Regions from separate parts of the Mesorhizobium sp. P2_A12 genome, predicted to be linked through region 1. Evidence: predicted binding sites of a transcription regulator. Region 1 holds the regulator's gene; each other region holds the start of a gene.
The links. Region 1 encodes PhoB, which activates phosphate uptake and scavenging genes when phosphate is short. Its sites were predicted from a motif close to TGTCATNNANCTGTCAT; they were not measured.

Region 1 (4,194 bases):
CTGAAGCGTCGCGCATTCAGGCTTCGCTGATGGCCTTCGGGAGGCACGAAAGGCTGCGGCGACCGGGAGGATGTGAAAAAACATGTCGGTCGGAATCCGCCACGACGATCTGCGCCGCCGCAACCGGGCGATGGTGATTGCGGCCGTGCGCCGCGCCGGACAGCCGTCCCGCACCGAGATCGCCGCGACCACGGGCCTCAGCCATTCGACCATATCGGCGATCTCCTCCGACCTCATCGGCGAAGGCATCCTGACTGAGAGCAAGCCGAGCGAGGCCGGCTCGCTCAAACGCGGCCGGCCGCAGGTCGGCCTCGGCCTCAATCCGGAAGCGGCGGCGGTGATGACCGTGGTGCTGTCACTGAACTTCCTCTCGGTCGCCGTCATCGACTATGCCGGCCAGGTGATCGCCGAGGAACAGCGCCGGCTGGACACGCTGACCATGTCGCGCGACGCGCTGGTCGGTGAATGCGTTGCCATCGTACGGCGTCGTCTTGAAGACCCCGACCTCGACGTCCGCAGTGTCGCCCGCATCGCGCTGGCGATCCAGGGCATCACCGACACGCGTGCCCGCGCCATGCTGTGGTCACCGATCACGCCGCACACCGACATCGCCTTCGCCGACATACTCGAGGACGAGTTCGGCATCCCCGCCACCATGGAGAACGACTGCAACATGATGGCGATCGCGTTGCGCTGGCGCGACCCCGATCGCTACCGCGACGACTTCATCGCCATCCTGCTGTCGCACGGCATCGGCATGGGCCTGGTGTTGAAGGGCGAGTTGTTCACTGGCACCCATTCCTCGGGCGGCGAGTTCGGCCATATGATCCATCGGCCGCACGGCGCGCTGTGCCGCTGTGGGCGGCGGGGCTGCGTCGAGGCCTATGCCGGCAACTATGCCATCTGGCGGAACGCAAGGCAGATGAGCGAGGACGCGGAACCGGTGGCCGATGTCAGTGACGCCGACATGCGCGCGCTGGCGACCGCGGCCCGCGAGAGGGATGGACCCGAGCGCGAGGCCTATCGCAAGGCCGGCGAGGCACTCGGCTACGGTCTCGGCAGCCTGTTCGCGCTGATCGATCCGGCGCCCGTCGCCATGGTCGGTGTCAGCGCCGCCGCCTTCGACCTGATCGAGCCGGCATTGCGCGAGGCGATTGCGCAGACCGCCGGCGGCCAGCATTCGCAATCGATTTCCTTCGACACCGAACCGAACGAACTGCCACTGATCCGCGAAGGCTGCGCCACGCGGGCGCTGACCTTCGTAGACCAGGAGATTTTCGCGCCGGGCACGCAGGCGAGATCCGGCCTCGGCGGCAAGAACGTTGCGTGAATAACGCGCCTGGATGTGTTGAGATTCAGGTTAGGCCGAGTCGAGAATGGCGGGTTCCGAGAACCGGAACGGAGCGGACATTTGATCCGTGAGTACCGGAAGCGCAGGAAACTGCCGTTCACAGGCCGGCATCACCTGAATATCAGCATATCCCTAATCTTCCCGGATTGCGTAGCCCGCCCCACGAATGGTGCGGATGACATCGGGCATGCGGCCATTGTTGACCGCCTTGCGCAGCCGACCGACATGCACGTCGACCGTGCGTTCGTCGATGTAGATCGTCTCGCCCCAGACATTGTCGAGCAGCTGGCTGCGCGAGAACACACGGCCGGGATGGCGCATCATGAATTCGAGCAGGCGGAATTCGGTCGGTCCGAGCCGAATCTCGCTCTTCTTGCGATAAACCCTGTGCGATTCACGATCGAGCACGATGTCGCCGACCTTGAGCACGCTGGACAGCACTTCCGGCTTGGCGCGGCGCAGCAGCGCCTTGACCCTGGCCATGAACTCCGGCGTCGAGAACGGCTTGACCAGATAATCGTCGGCGCCTGTCGAGAGGCCGCGCACACGATCGCTTTCCTCGCCACGCGCGGTCAGCATGATGATCGGCAGCCGCTCGGTCTCGGGACGCATCCTTAGCCGGCGGCAGAGTTCGATTCCGGAAACCGCCGGCACCATCCAGTCCAGCACCAGAAGGTCGGGGACGTTCTCCTGCAGCCGGATCTCGGCCTCGTCGCCGCGCGTCACCACCTCGACCTGGTAGCCCTCGGACTCCAGATTGTAGCGGAGCAGCACACCCAGCGGCTCCTCATCCTCCACCACCATGATGCGTGGCGCGATCATCGACTGGTCACCCCTGCCGTCATGCCGCCGGCGCGGACATTGCCGTCTCGTCCTGCTTCGGACGATTGGCGGGCAGCTGCGTACCGGTCAAAACATAATATGCATTTTCCGCGATGTTGGTGACGTGATCGCCGATGCGTTCGAGGTTCTTGGCGCAGAACAACAGATGCGTGCAGGCGGTGATGTTGCGCGGGTCTTCCATCATGTAGGTCAGCAGTTCGCGGAACACGGAGGTGTATTTGACGTCGATGCGCTCGTCGTCGGCGCGCAGCTTCGCCAGCGCCGCCGCGTCGCGCGCCGTATATTCCTCGATGACGCCCTGCACCTGGATCAGCACCAGCTGCGCCATTGCGTCGATGGAGTGCGACAGGTCGCGCGGGGTGACACTGAGGCCGACGGTGCCGACGCGCTTGGCGATGTTCTTGGCAAGGTCGCCAATACGCTCGAGGTCGCCGGCCATGCGGATCGAACCGACGACGTGGCGCAGATCGTCGGCCATCGGCTGACGCTTGGCGATCAGTGTGATGGCGCGGTCGTCGAGTTCACGCTGGCGCGCGTCCATGATCGCATCGTCGGAGACGACGCGCTGCGCCAGGGCGTTGTCGGAATTCAACAGCGCCTTGGTGGCGCCGCCGACCATCGAGCCGGCGAGGTCGCCCATGTCGCGGATCAGCCTGCTGATCTGTCCGAGATCCTCGTCGAAAGAAGCGACTGTGTGTTCGCCCATGATCTTAGTCCTCGTATGCCTGAGCTCAGCCGAAGCGGCCGGTGATGTAGTCCTGCGTGCGCTTCTCGCGGGGCGACGTGAAGATCTTCTCGGTGCGGTCGAACTCGACCAGTTCGCCCAGATACATGAAGGCCGTCTGCTTCGACACGCGCGCCGCCTGCTGCATGTTGTGGGTGACGATGACGATCGTGTAGTCGGCTTGCAACTCGTCGATCAGCTCTTCGATCTTGGCGGTCGACAGCGGGTCAAGCGCCGAAGCCGGCTCGTCGAGCAGGATGACTTCCGGCTTCACCGCCACGGTGCGGGCGATGCAGAGTCGCTGCTGCTGGCCGCCGGAGAGGCTGAGGCCGCTTGCGTTGAGCTTGTCCTTGACTTCGGTCCACAGTGCGGCGCGCTTCAGCGCCTGCTCGACACGGCCGTCCATCTCTGACTTGCTGATCTTCTCATAGAGCCTGACGCCGAAAGCGATGTTTTCATAGATCGACATCGGGAACGGAGTCGGCTTCTGGAACACCATGCCGATCTTGGTCCGCAGCAGGTTGAGGTCCTGCGAGCGATCGAGAACGTTCTGGCCGTCGAGCAGCACCTGGCCCTCGGCGGTCTGCTTGGGATAGAGCTCGTAGATGCGGTTGAAGACGCGCAGCAGCGTCGACTTCCCGCAGCCCGAAGGTCCGATGAAGGCGGTGACGCTGCGCTCGGGCAGCGACAGCGTGATGTCCTTCAGTGCCTTGCTCTGGCCGTAGTAGAAGTTGAGGTTCTTGACCTCGATCTTGGCCTTGCCGGCAATTGCCTCGGCGGCGATCGTCATGTCTGGAGACAACATCTGGCTCATTTGTCCTCTCTGCGTCCGGTCAGGCTGCGAGCAAAGATGCTGAGCGCGAGAACCGTCAATGTGATGATGAGTGCACCGGTCCAGGCCAGTTGCTGCCATTCCTCGTAAGGGCTGAGAGCGAACTGGAAGATGGTCACTGGCAGGCTGGCCATCGGCGCGTTGAGATTGCTCGACCAGAACTGGTTGTTGAGCGCTGTAAAGAGCAGCGGCGCCGTCTCGCCGGAGATACGGGCGATCGACAACAATATGCCGGTGACGATGCCTGAAAGGGCGGCGCGGTAAGCGACCGACTTGATCACCACCCAGCGCGGCGCGCCGATCGCGGTGCCGGCCTCGCGCAACGCGTTCGGCACCAGGTTGAGCATGTCCTCGGTGGTGCGAACGACGACCGGGATGACCAGGATGGCAAGCGCGACAGCGCCGGCGATCGCCGAGAAATGCCCCATCGGCCGGACCATCAGT
Region 2 (4,194 bases), on a different contig from region 1:
CGCCGAGATCGAGACGCTGGCCGACCGCATGTGGGAGATGCAGGAGAGCGAGGAGCGGTTTCGCGGGCTGATCGACGCACTTGGCGACCTCGTCATTCATCGCGACCGCGATGGCTACATCGTCTATGCCAACAAGATCTTCGCCGACCTCGTCGAAAGCGATCAACGCGACCTCGCCGGCAAGACCCTGGCGGAACTCGGCATCGATGTCGGCATCGTTCCCGATGCTGCCTTTTCCGATCATGAATGCCTGAGTTCCACCGATGTCTCCATCCGCACGCCGAGCGGTCCGCGCTGGTTTTCGTGGATCGAACTGTCGGTGCGCGACAAGGACAGCGGCGCCGTTTCGCATCGCGCCATCGCGCGCGACATCACCGCCCGCAAACGCGCCGAATCCTCGCTGATCACCGCTCGCGAGCGGGCCGAATACGCCAGCCAGGCCAAATCGCGCTTCCTCGCCACGGTCAGCCATGAAATTCGGACGCCGATGAACGGCATCATGGGCATGGCCAGGTTGCTGGCCGACACCAGCCTGTCGCCGGAACAGCAGACCTATGTCGGCGCCGTCTCGACGTCGGCCAGCGCATTGCTTGCCCTGATCGAGGATCTGCTCGATTACTCCAAGATCGAGGCGGGGCGCTTCGACCCGGAGCCGCAGCCGATGTCGGTGCGCGAAATCGCCGACAACATCGTCGAATTGCTCGCTGCCCGCGCCTTCGCCAAGGATATCGGGCTGGGCTGCCATGTCGAACCCGACGTGCCCCAATTGATCACCGCCGATCCGGGCAAGGTCAGGCAGGTGCTGCTCAACCTCATCGGCAATGCCATCAAGTTCACCGATAGCGGCGGTGTATTGGTGAGCATCGCACGCGCGCGCACCGAAACCACCGACCGCATCTGCTTCACGATCGCCGACACCGGTCCGGGTCTGCATGAAGACGACCTGGAACGCATTTTCGAGGAGTTCGAGCAGGCCGACGGCACGTCGACGCGCACGCATGGCGGGGCCGGCCTCGGCCTTGCCATCTCCAAACGCCTGGTGGCCGCCATGAGCGGCACGATTTCAGTATCGAGCCGATTCGGTCAGGGATCCGAGTTCGTCTTCGAAATCCCGGCAATATCGGCCACGGAAGCGCCGCAGAGCCGACAGAACGCGCTTTCGGGCAAGCGCGCGGTGATCCTGTCGAAAAATGCCGTCGAGGCCGATGCCATCGCCCGCACCATCCGCGCCAATGGCGGCGCGGTCGATGTCGCCACCACCGTCGCGCAGGCCGCGCCCTTTGCCAACGGCTGCGATGTGCTCCTGGTCGACGCGGCGATGGAAGAGAGCGACGGAAGGCTGCTCAAGCGCCTGCGCCAGAGCGGTTTCGCCGACTGCGAGGCCATCACGCTGATCGCGCCGACCGACCGCGGCATGCTTGGCGAGTTCCGCGCCAGCGGCTACGCAACCTTCCTTGCCAGGCCGGTGCGTGGCGGAACGCTTCTGCGTGTGCTGTTGAGCAGCAATGCTTCCGCCCTCGCCCAGCCCCAGCCGGAAAACCGTCACGCACCCGCGCTTCGTGCCCTCGGCAGCCGCCAACGGGGCCTGTCGGTGCTGATCGCCGAGGACAACGACATCAACGCCATGCTTGCCCGCGCCACGCTGCTGAAGGCCGGACATCGCGTCAAGGTGGTCGGCAACGGCAAGGCCGCCGTCGAGGCTGTCACCGGCGCCGGGCACAGCCATCGCTTCGACGTGGTCCTGATGGACCTTCACATGCCGGTCATGGACGGGCTGGACGCGATTGCTGCCATCCGCCGCTACGAGGAGGAAACCGCCGTGCCGCCGGTGCCGATCATGGTGCTGTCGGCTGATAGCCAGGAAAAGACCCGCCATGCGGTGCTTGCCCATGGCGCCAGCGGCTTCGTTACCAAGCCACTCGACCCTGACGCGCTGGTCAATGCCGTCGAGGGACAGGTCGCGGCCTAGGGCATGATCCCGAACCGAAGGTCAGGAACTTCGACAGCCCATCCAACCCGCCCGCTGGCGTAACGTAGCCGGTTGACCGTATTCGCCAGCCGACGAAGTATTGCCCACGACGTCGTATCACGGTACTGTCACAATCCTGTTGCACCTACACCGTATCCCCGTGCCAAGAGGGATGGCTCGAAGGAGAATCCTCGTGCATACAGTTATGCCGGAATGTGACACTCGGCCGAACGCCAGCAGCGCCTTGCTTGCCGGGCGTAACGTCGATTCCGTCATAAAGGGCGCAGCACTCGGCCGTATCGGTAATCTCGAAGTGCGGCTCGCCCGCAACGAGGCCGAGATCGCGGCCGCGCAGGAAGTCCGCTACCGGGTGTTCTACGATGAACTCGGCGCCAGGAAGGATTTGTTCCAGGCGCCGGATCGCCGTGACGCCGACCGGTTCGATCCGCTCTGCGACCATCTGCTCGTCTTCGATACTTCGCTTTCCGGCCCCGAACATCGCCGTATCGTCGGCACCTATCGCCTGCTGCGGCAAGAGATCGCGGCCGCCGCTGGAGGCTTTTATTCCGAAGGTGAATTCGAGCTGACCAAGCTTATCGCCCGTCACCCCGGCCAGCGTTTTCTCGAGCTCGGCCGCTCCTGCGTGTTGCCTGAATATCGGTCGAAGCGCACCATCGAGGCGCTATGGCAAGGTATCTGGGCCTATATCAACCACTACGAAATCGGTGTGATGACCGGTTGCGCGTCCTTCCACGGCACTGTGCCGGCGGCGCATGCCGAGGCGCTTACCTATCTCGCCCACCACTGCCGGACGAATTCGGCCTGGGACGTGCGCGCGGTGTCCGGGCGCTACTGTTCGATGGATCTGATGCCGATCGAGGCGGTCAATGCCAAGGCGGCGATCGCGGCGATGCCGCCGCTGGTCAAGGGCTATCTGCGCGTCGGCGCCCGCATCGGCGATGGCTGCGTCATCGACCGCGAATTCTCAACGGTCGACGTGTTCGTCGTGATGCCGGTCAAGGAAATCGGCGCCCGCTACGTCAACTATTATGGCGGGGAAGCCCAGCGCTTCGCTGCGTGAATAGCCGAATAATAGGACGTCGTGGCCGGAGTTGCGCGGCAACAACCACTATTCGCTATACCCTCTTTCACGGAATATCTTCCGGTCGCCGGCCGGGTCGGCTCTTGTAGGGGGGAAATGCCCAGCCGAAGCGGAGCGCCCCACCGCGCACGGCGAACGCCGCGGCGAAGCCGGCCAATCCTGAGACAATCTGCGGCAAGCCGGCAACGTCGCCTGCTGTGAAGATGGCAGCGCCGACGAGCGCGGCCGTGACATAGATTTCAGGCCTCAGCAGCACCGAAGGCTCCCCGGCCAGAAGATCGCGCAGGATACCGCCGAACGTCGCGGTCAGCATGCCGGTGATCACCGACACCGCCGGCGAGCCGGTGATGGCAAGTCCCTTGGCCGCGCCCATCACGGAAAACGCGGCAAGGCCGATGGCGTCGAGCCAGAGCAGCAGCTTGTAACGGGATTCGACGCGGTGCGCGGTGAAGAACACCACCACCGCCACCACCGCGCAGATCAGCACATAGTCCCTGTTTCCCACCCAGAACACCGGCACGTTGAGGATCAGGTCGCGAAACGTGCCGCCGCCGATGCCGGTGACGCTGGCCAGGAACAGGAAACCGATAATGTCGAGCTGCTTGCGTGAAGCAGCAAGCGCCCCGGTCGCGGCAAAGACGGCGACGCCGGCATAGTCGAGAAGCGCGATGGGGTTCATGAGTGAGCGAATAGCAAGAAGGGAGTAGCGAATAGGGAATAGCACGAAGCCACTTGGCCGCTATCAACTATTTCCTACTCGCTACTCCCTATTCGCTACTCACTCTCATCAGGCGTCTTTCTCAGCCTGCTCATTGACAGGCCCAGGCTCGACTGCCGCTTCGGCCGCAATCTTCGGGCCGCCCTTGGCGACGCCGACCATGGCCGGGCGCAGCACCCGCTCGCCGATCGAATAGCCCGGCTGGACGACCTGGACCACGGTGTTGGCCGGGACATCCGGATTGGGCACTTCAAACATCGCCTGGTGGAAATTGGGATCGAACTTCTCGCCTTCAGGCGTGAGTTTCTTGACCCCGTGCCGTTCCAGCGCCGACAGCATGGCGCGCTCGGTGAGGTCGACGCCTTCGATCAGCGCCTTGAAGCCAGCGTCCCCGGATGCCTTGGC
Region 3 (4,194 bases), on a different contig from region 1:
CGAACCAGCCATTGTCCGATGTGTCCGGGTGGAAGGTGGCGCCGACCGCGGCGTCCTTCGGGTTGCCGCACAGCACGAACAGATCCCAGGCATATTTGTCGGCGGTATGGTCGGCGTCCACGCCGCGGCCGCCTGGCGGGATCAGTTCGACGATGTGACCCCAGAGGTTTTCCGGACGCGTGTTGGCCGGATTGATCTTCGACTGGTCGCGCTTCTTGTTCTTGGTCATCACCGCATAGACGCGGCCTGTCACCGGATTGGTCTCGATGTCCTCGGGGCGGTCCATTGGCGTTGCGCCGAGCGCGTCCGCCGCCAGCCTTGTTTTCAGCAGCACTTCGGCCTGATCCGCAAAGCCGTTTTCAGCCGTAAGCTTGCCCTGACCGTGAACCAGCGGCAGCCATGTCATGGAGCCGTCGGCGTCGTAGCGCGCGACCGAAAGCACGCCATCGTCCAGCAGGTCGTTGCCGGACGCCGGTTTGGCCGGGTCGTAAGCCTTGCTCGAGACGAAGCGGTACATGTATTCGAAATAATCGTCGTCGCCCATGTAGACGACGACGCGGCCGTCCTTGTTGAGGACGACCGTCGACGCCTCATGCGACATGCGGCCAAGTGCGGTGCGCTTTACCGGCTTGGACTGGGGATCATAGGGGTCGATCTCAACCACCCAGTCGAAACGGTTGGCCTCGTTCGGCTCCTTGTCGATGTTGAAGCGGTCGTGGAAGCGGCCACGGCCATAGATGTCGTAACCGTCGAAGCCATAGCGGTCGAGAATGTCCGCGGCCGGCACCTTCTTCGGATCGCCGCCGAACAGGTCGGAAACACCTTCCTCGCAGATCAGCACGGTGCCCCACGGGGTGAAGCCGCCGCTGCAATTATAGCTGGTGCCGAGCACTTTCGTGCCTGTGGCATCGGCCGAGGTCTGCATCAAGGCGTGGCCGGCAACCGGGCCGGAGACGGTCATTTCGGTGTTGACGGTGATGCGGCGGTTGAGCGGGCTGTCCTCAACCAGCGACCACTTGCCGTCCTTCAACAGCACTTCGACGATCGAGTGACCCATGGCCGCCATGCCGAGATCGACCTGTTCCTTGGTCATCGTCTTGCCGGCGTCATCCTCGGTCATGCCGGGAAACATGACGTTGGGCGAGATGTATTCGTTGTTGACGCAGAGCAGGCCGTGGTCGGAATTGACCGTGCCTTTCGGCAGCGGCAGGAAGGCGATGTAGTCACAGTTGTAGCCAAAGCGCTTTTCCTGCTCGTCTGCGGCGACCTTGTTGCCGTCGAAATCCGGCAGACCCGCGACGAGCGGGTCGCCCCAGCGTGCCACGATCGTGGTTTCATAGCCCTCGGCGGCGGCGTGCGTCTTGTCGTAGACGCGCTTCAACTCGGGAAAGCCAAGTGTGGAAAGCGCCGCCGCGGCATGTGTTTCGCCGGCAAACAAGGAACCGACGAAGCTGCCGCCGGCGATCAAGGCACCCGATGCGAGGCTGCCCTTCAGGAGAGTGCGGCGCGAGACGCGCTCGGCTATGACGTCGCGAATGACAGGGGAGGATGAAGACGGGGAGTTGGCCATTGTGTCTGCCTCTCAAGGTGGATGGTGACGGCGCACCGCTGCCTATCCAGTTTCGGCAACATCCAGATGACATGAGACACAAGGCAGGCCCGCCGAGGCGGCTGCTATTGCCAAGGAATAACTACTGACCGCTTCCTTTGGTGCAGGTCGAGGCGGTGAAGGCGCCGTCGGGCTGCTTCATGATGATGTCGAAGGAGGGCGTGCTCTGGCCGTCCAGCGTCGCCTGGGTCAGCGACAGCGAATTGCCGCCGGCGGTATAGCCGCCGAGCGGTCCCAGCCAGGAGATCACGCCGTTTGCATCCATCTGGTAGTTGTAGCCCTGCTGGGCGGTCCCGAAGGTGACCGGGCCGCTGTAGACGTTGCCCTTGATGGTGATATCGCCGAGGTTGAGGAACATTCCAAGCAGGTACACTTCACAGTGGTAGGTGCCGTCGGGCATCTTGCCGTCGCTGAAGTCGGCTCGGGCAGCTCCGGTCCCTGCCGCAAGAAGCAATATGCCGATAAAAATGCGTGAAATGCCGGATACCATGACGTCGCTCGTTTGAGGTGCGAGCTTGCCCTATTTTTGCGCCGAGCCGCAACCTGTGTCACGTGCGATCCGCCGGCGAAGTTCAAAAACTAGGCAGTTTGCCAATTTGGGCAAAAATTAGGCAACGCCCTTGTGCGCTGCGCAAATTTCTCTCAATCAATTTTTAACGTATCCTCTTTGTTTTCATAAAGCTAATATACCAAATGCCTGATAATATTGAACTTTCGTATCTTGTTCGACATCTCCCCGGCGATTGGCATGGGGGTTGCATTGCATTGTTGCGGTGCAATCAACCAGCCTGGGAGTGTTAGGCATGAGGGGTAATTTCTCGACAATAACAAAAATGTTTTCGGCGAGCGTCGTTGCCGCCGGCCTGTTGATGTCCGTGCCCGCCAGGGCGGCCGACGACACGATCAAGGTCGGCATTCTCCATTCGCTGTCGGGGACCATGGCGATTTCGGAGACGACGCTGAAGGACGCCATGCTGATGCTTATCGACGAGCAGAACGCCAAGGGTGGCCTGCTTGGCAAGAAGCTCGAAGCCGTGGTCGTCGATCCGGCTTCCAATTGGCCGCTGTTCGCCGAAAAGGCGCGCGAGCTGATCTCCAAGGACAAGGTCGCCGCGGTGTTCGGCTGCTGGACCTCGGTGTCGCGCAAATCGGTGCTGCCCGTGTTCAGCGAGCTCGACAACATCCTGTTCTATCCCGTCCAGTATGAGGGCGAGGAAAGCGAGCGCAACGTGTTCTACACGGGTGCGGCGCCGAACCAGCAGGCCATTCCGGCCGTCGACTACCTGATGAGCGAGGACGGCGGTTCGGTGAAGCGCTGGGTGCTCGAAGGCACCGATTACGTTTATCCGCGCACCACCAACAAGATCCTCGAGGCCTATCTGAAGGCCAAGGGCGTCGCGGCGGAAGACATCATGGTCAACTACACGCCATTCGGCTTCTCCGATTGGCAGACCGAAGTTTCCGCAATCAAGAAATTCGGTTCGGCCGGCAAGAAGACCGCCGTCGTCTCGACGGTCAATGGCGACGCCAACGTGCCGTTCTACAAGGAACTCGGCAACCAGGGCATAAAGGCCGAGGACATTCCGGTCATGGCCTTCTCGGTCGGCGAGGAAGAGCTTGCCGGTCTCGACACGGCGCCGCTGGTCGGCCATCTCGCCGCCTGGAACTATTTTGAAAGCGTCGATACGCCTGAGAACAAGAAGTTCATCGCCGACTGGCACAAGTTCATCAAGAACGACAAGCGCACCACCAACGACCCGATGGAAGCCCACTACATCGGCTTCAACATGTGGGTGAAGGCGGTCGAAAAGGCCGGCACCACCGATCCGGACAAGGTCATCGACGCCATGATCGGCGTTTCGGTGCCCAACCTGACCGGCGGCTATTCGACGATGATGCCGAACCACCACATCACCAAGCCGGTGCTGATCGGCGAAATCCAGGCCGACGGCCAGTTCGAGACGGTTTCGCGTACGCCGGGCCTGGTGATGGGCGACGAATGGTCCGACTACCTGCCTGACTCCAAGTACCTCATCTCCGATTGGCGAGCGCCTCAGTCCTGCGGAAACTTCAATGTCGCCACCGGCAAATGCGGCGGCAAGGGCACAAACTGATCCTCCCGGGCTGACCAGGTCTGGACCGCAGGTCCATGACCTCAGACCGCAGCGTCCGGACGGTTTCCTCCGCCGTCCGGACGCCCAATTCAAACCTTCAAGGGTCGCCTGAAGCCGATGAACCTGTTGCGCGCGATTGGCCTGACGCTTTTGTTCCTGCTGGCGACGCTGTCGTCGTCGGGTGCTGGCGAAGCCGATCTGCGTGGCATCATCGCCAAATTCGCGACGGCCAAGGGTTTTTCCGAGACAGGCGCTGTCGTCCACGACCTTGCGGCCACAGGTGATCCGGCTGTCGAACGGCCGCTTGCGGCACTTGCCGACGGCAACCTCTATATCCGAAAGGCGGATTCGCTGGTCTTCGTCGGCAAGGAAGCCGGCGACAGCGTTGAGCTGTTCGATCCGCTGAGCGGCGAGAAGTCGGCGGATGCCGCCAAGGACGACATCACCAAGATCAAGGTCAACAACACGCTG

Region 2: a site for PhoB is predicted at 2,096-2,112, ahead of olsB (l-ornithine N(alpha)-acyltransferase). Genes of this name have one in related genera too.
Region 3: a site for PhoB is predicted at 1,626-1,642, ahead of AC1DZU_RS23775 (PhoX family protein). Genes of this name have one in related genera too.

The regions. Positions count from the first base shown of each region.
Region 1 covers NZ_JBFUCU010000004.1:530,308-534,501, reverse strand. Annotated here, with positions in the region: gene AC1DZU_RS12925 (ROK family protein) at 83-1,330, shown strand; gene phoB (phosphate regulon transcriptional regulator PhoB) at 1,484-2,173, opposite strand; gene phoU (phosphate signaling complex protein PhoU) at 2,193-2,900, opposite strand; gene pstB (phosphate ABC transporter ATP-binding protein PstB) at 2,926-3,732, opposite strand; gene pstA (phosphate ABC transporter permease PstA) at 3,729-4,194, opposite strand, start outside.
Region 2 covers NZ_JBFUCU010000005.1:108,271-112,464, reverse strand. Annotated here, with positions in the region: gene AC1DZU_RS14365 (hybrid sensor histidine kinase/response regulator) at 1-1,969, shown strand, start outside; gene olsB (l-ornithine N(alpha)-acyltransferase) at 2,175-3,050, shown strand; gene AC1DZU_RS14355 (trimeric intracellular cation channel family protein) at 3,118-3,750, opposite strand; gene grpE (nucleotide exchange factor GrpE) at 3,859-4,194, opposite strand, start outside.
Region 3 covers NZ_JBFUCU010000012.1:246,246-250,439, reverse strand. Annotated here, with positions in the region: gene AC1DZU_RS23775 (PhoX family protein) at 1-1,570, opposite strand, end outside; gene AC1DZU_RS23770 (hypothetical protein) at 1,692-2,099, opposite strand; gene urtA (urea ABC transporter substrate-binding protein) at 2,413-3,723, shown strand; gene urtB (urea ABC transporter permease subunit UrtB) at 3,841-4,194, shown strand, end outside.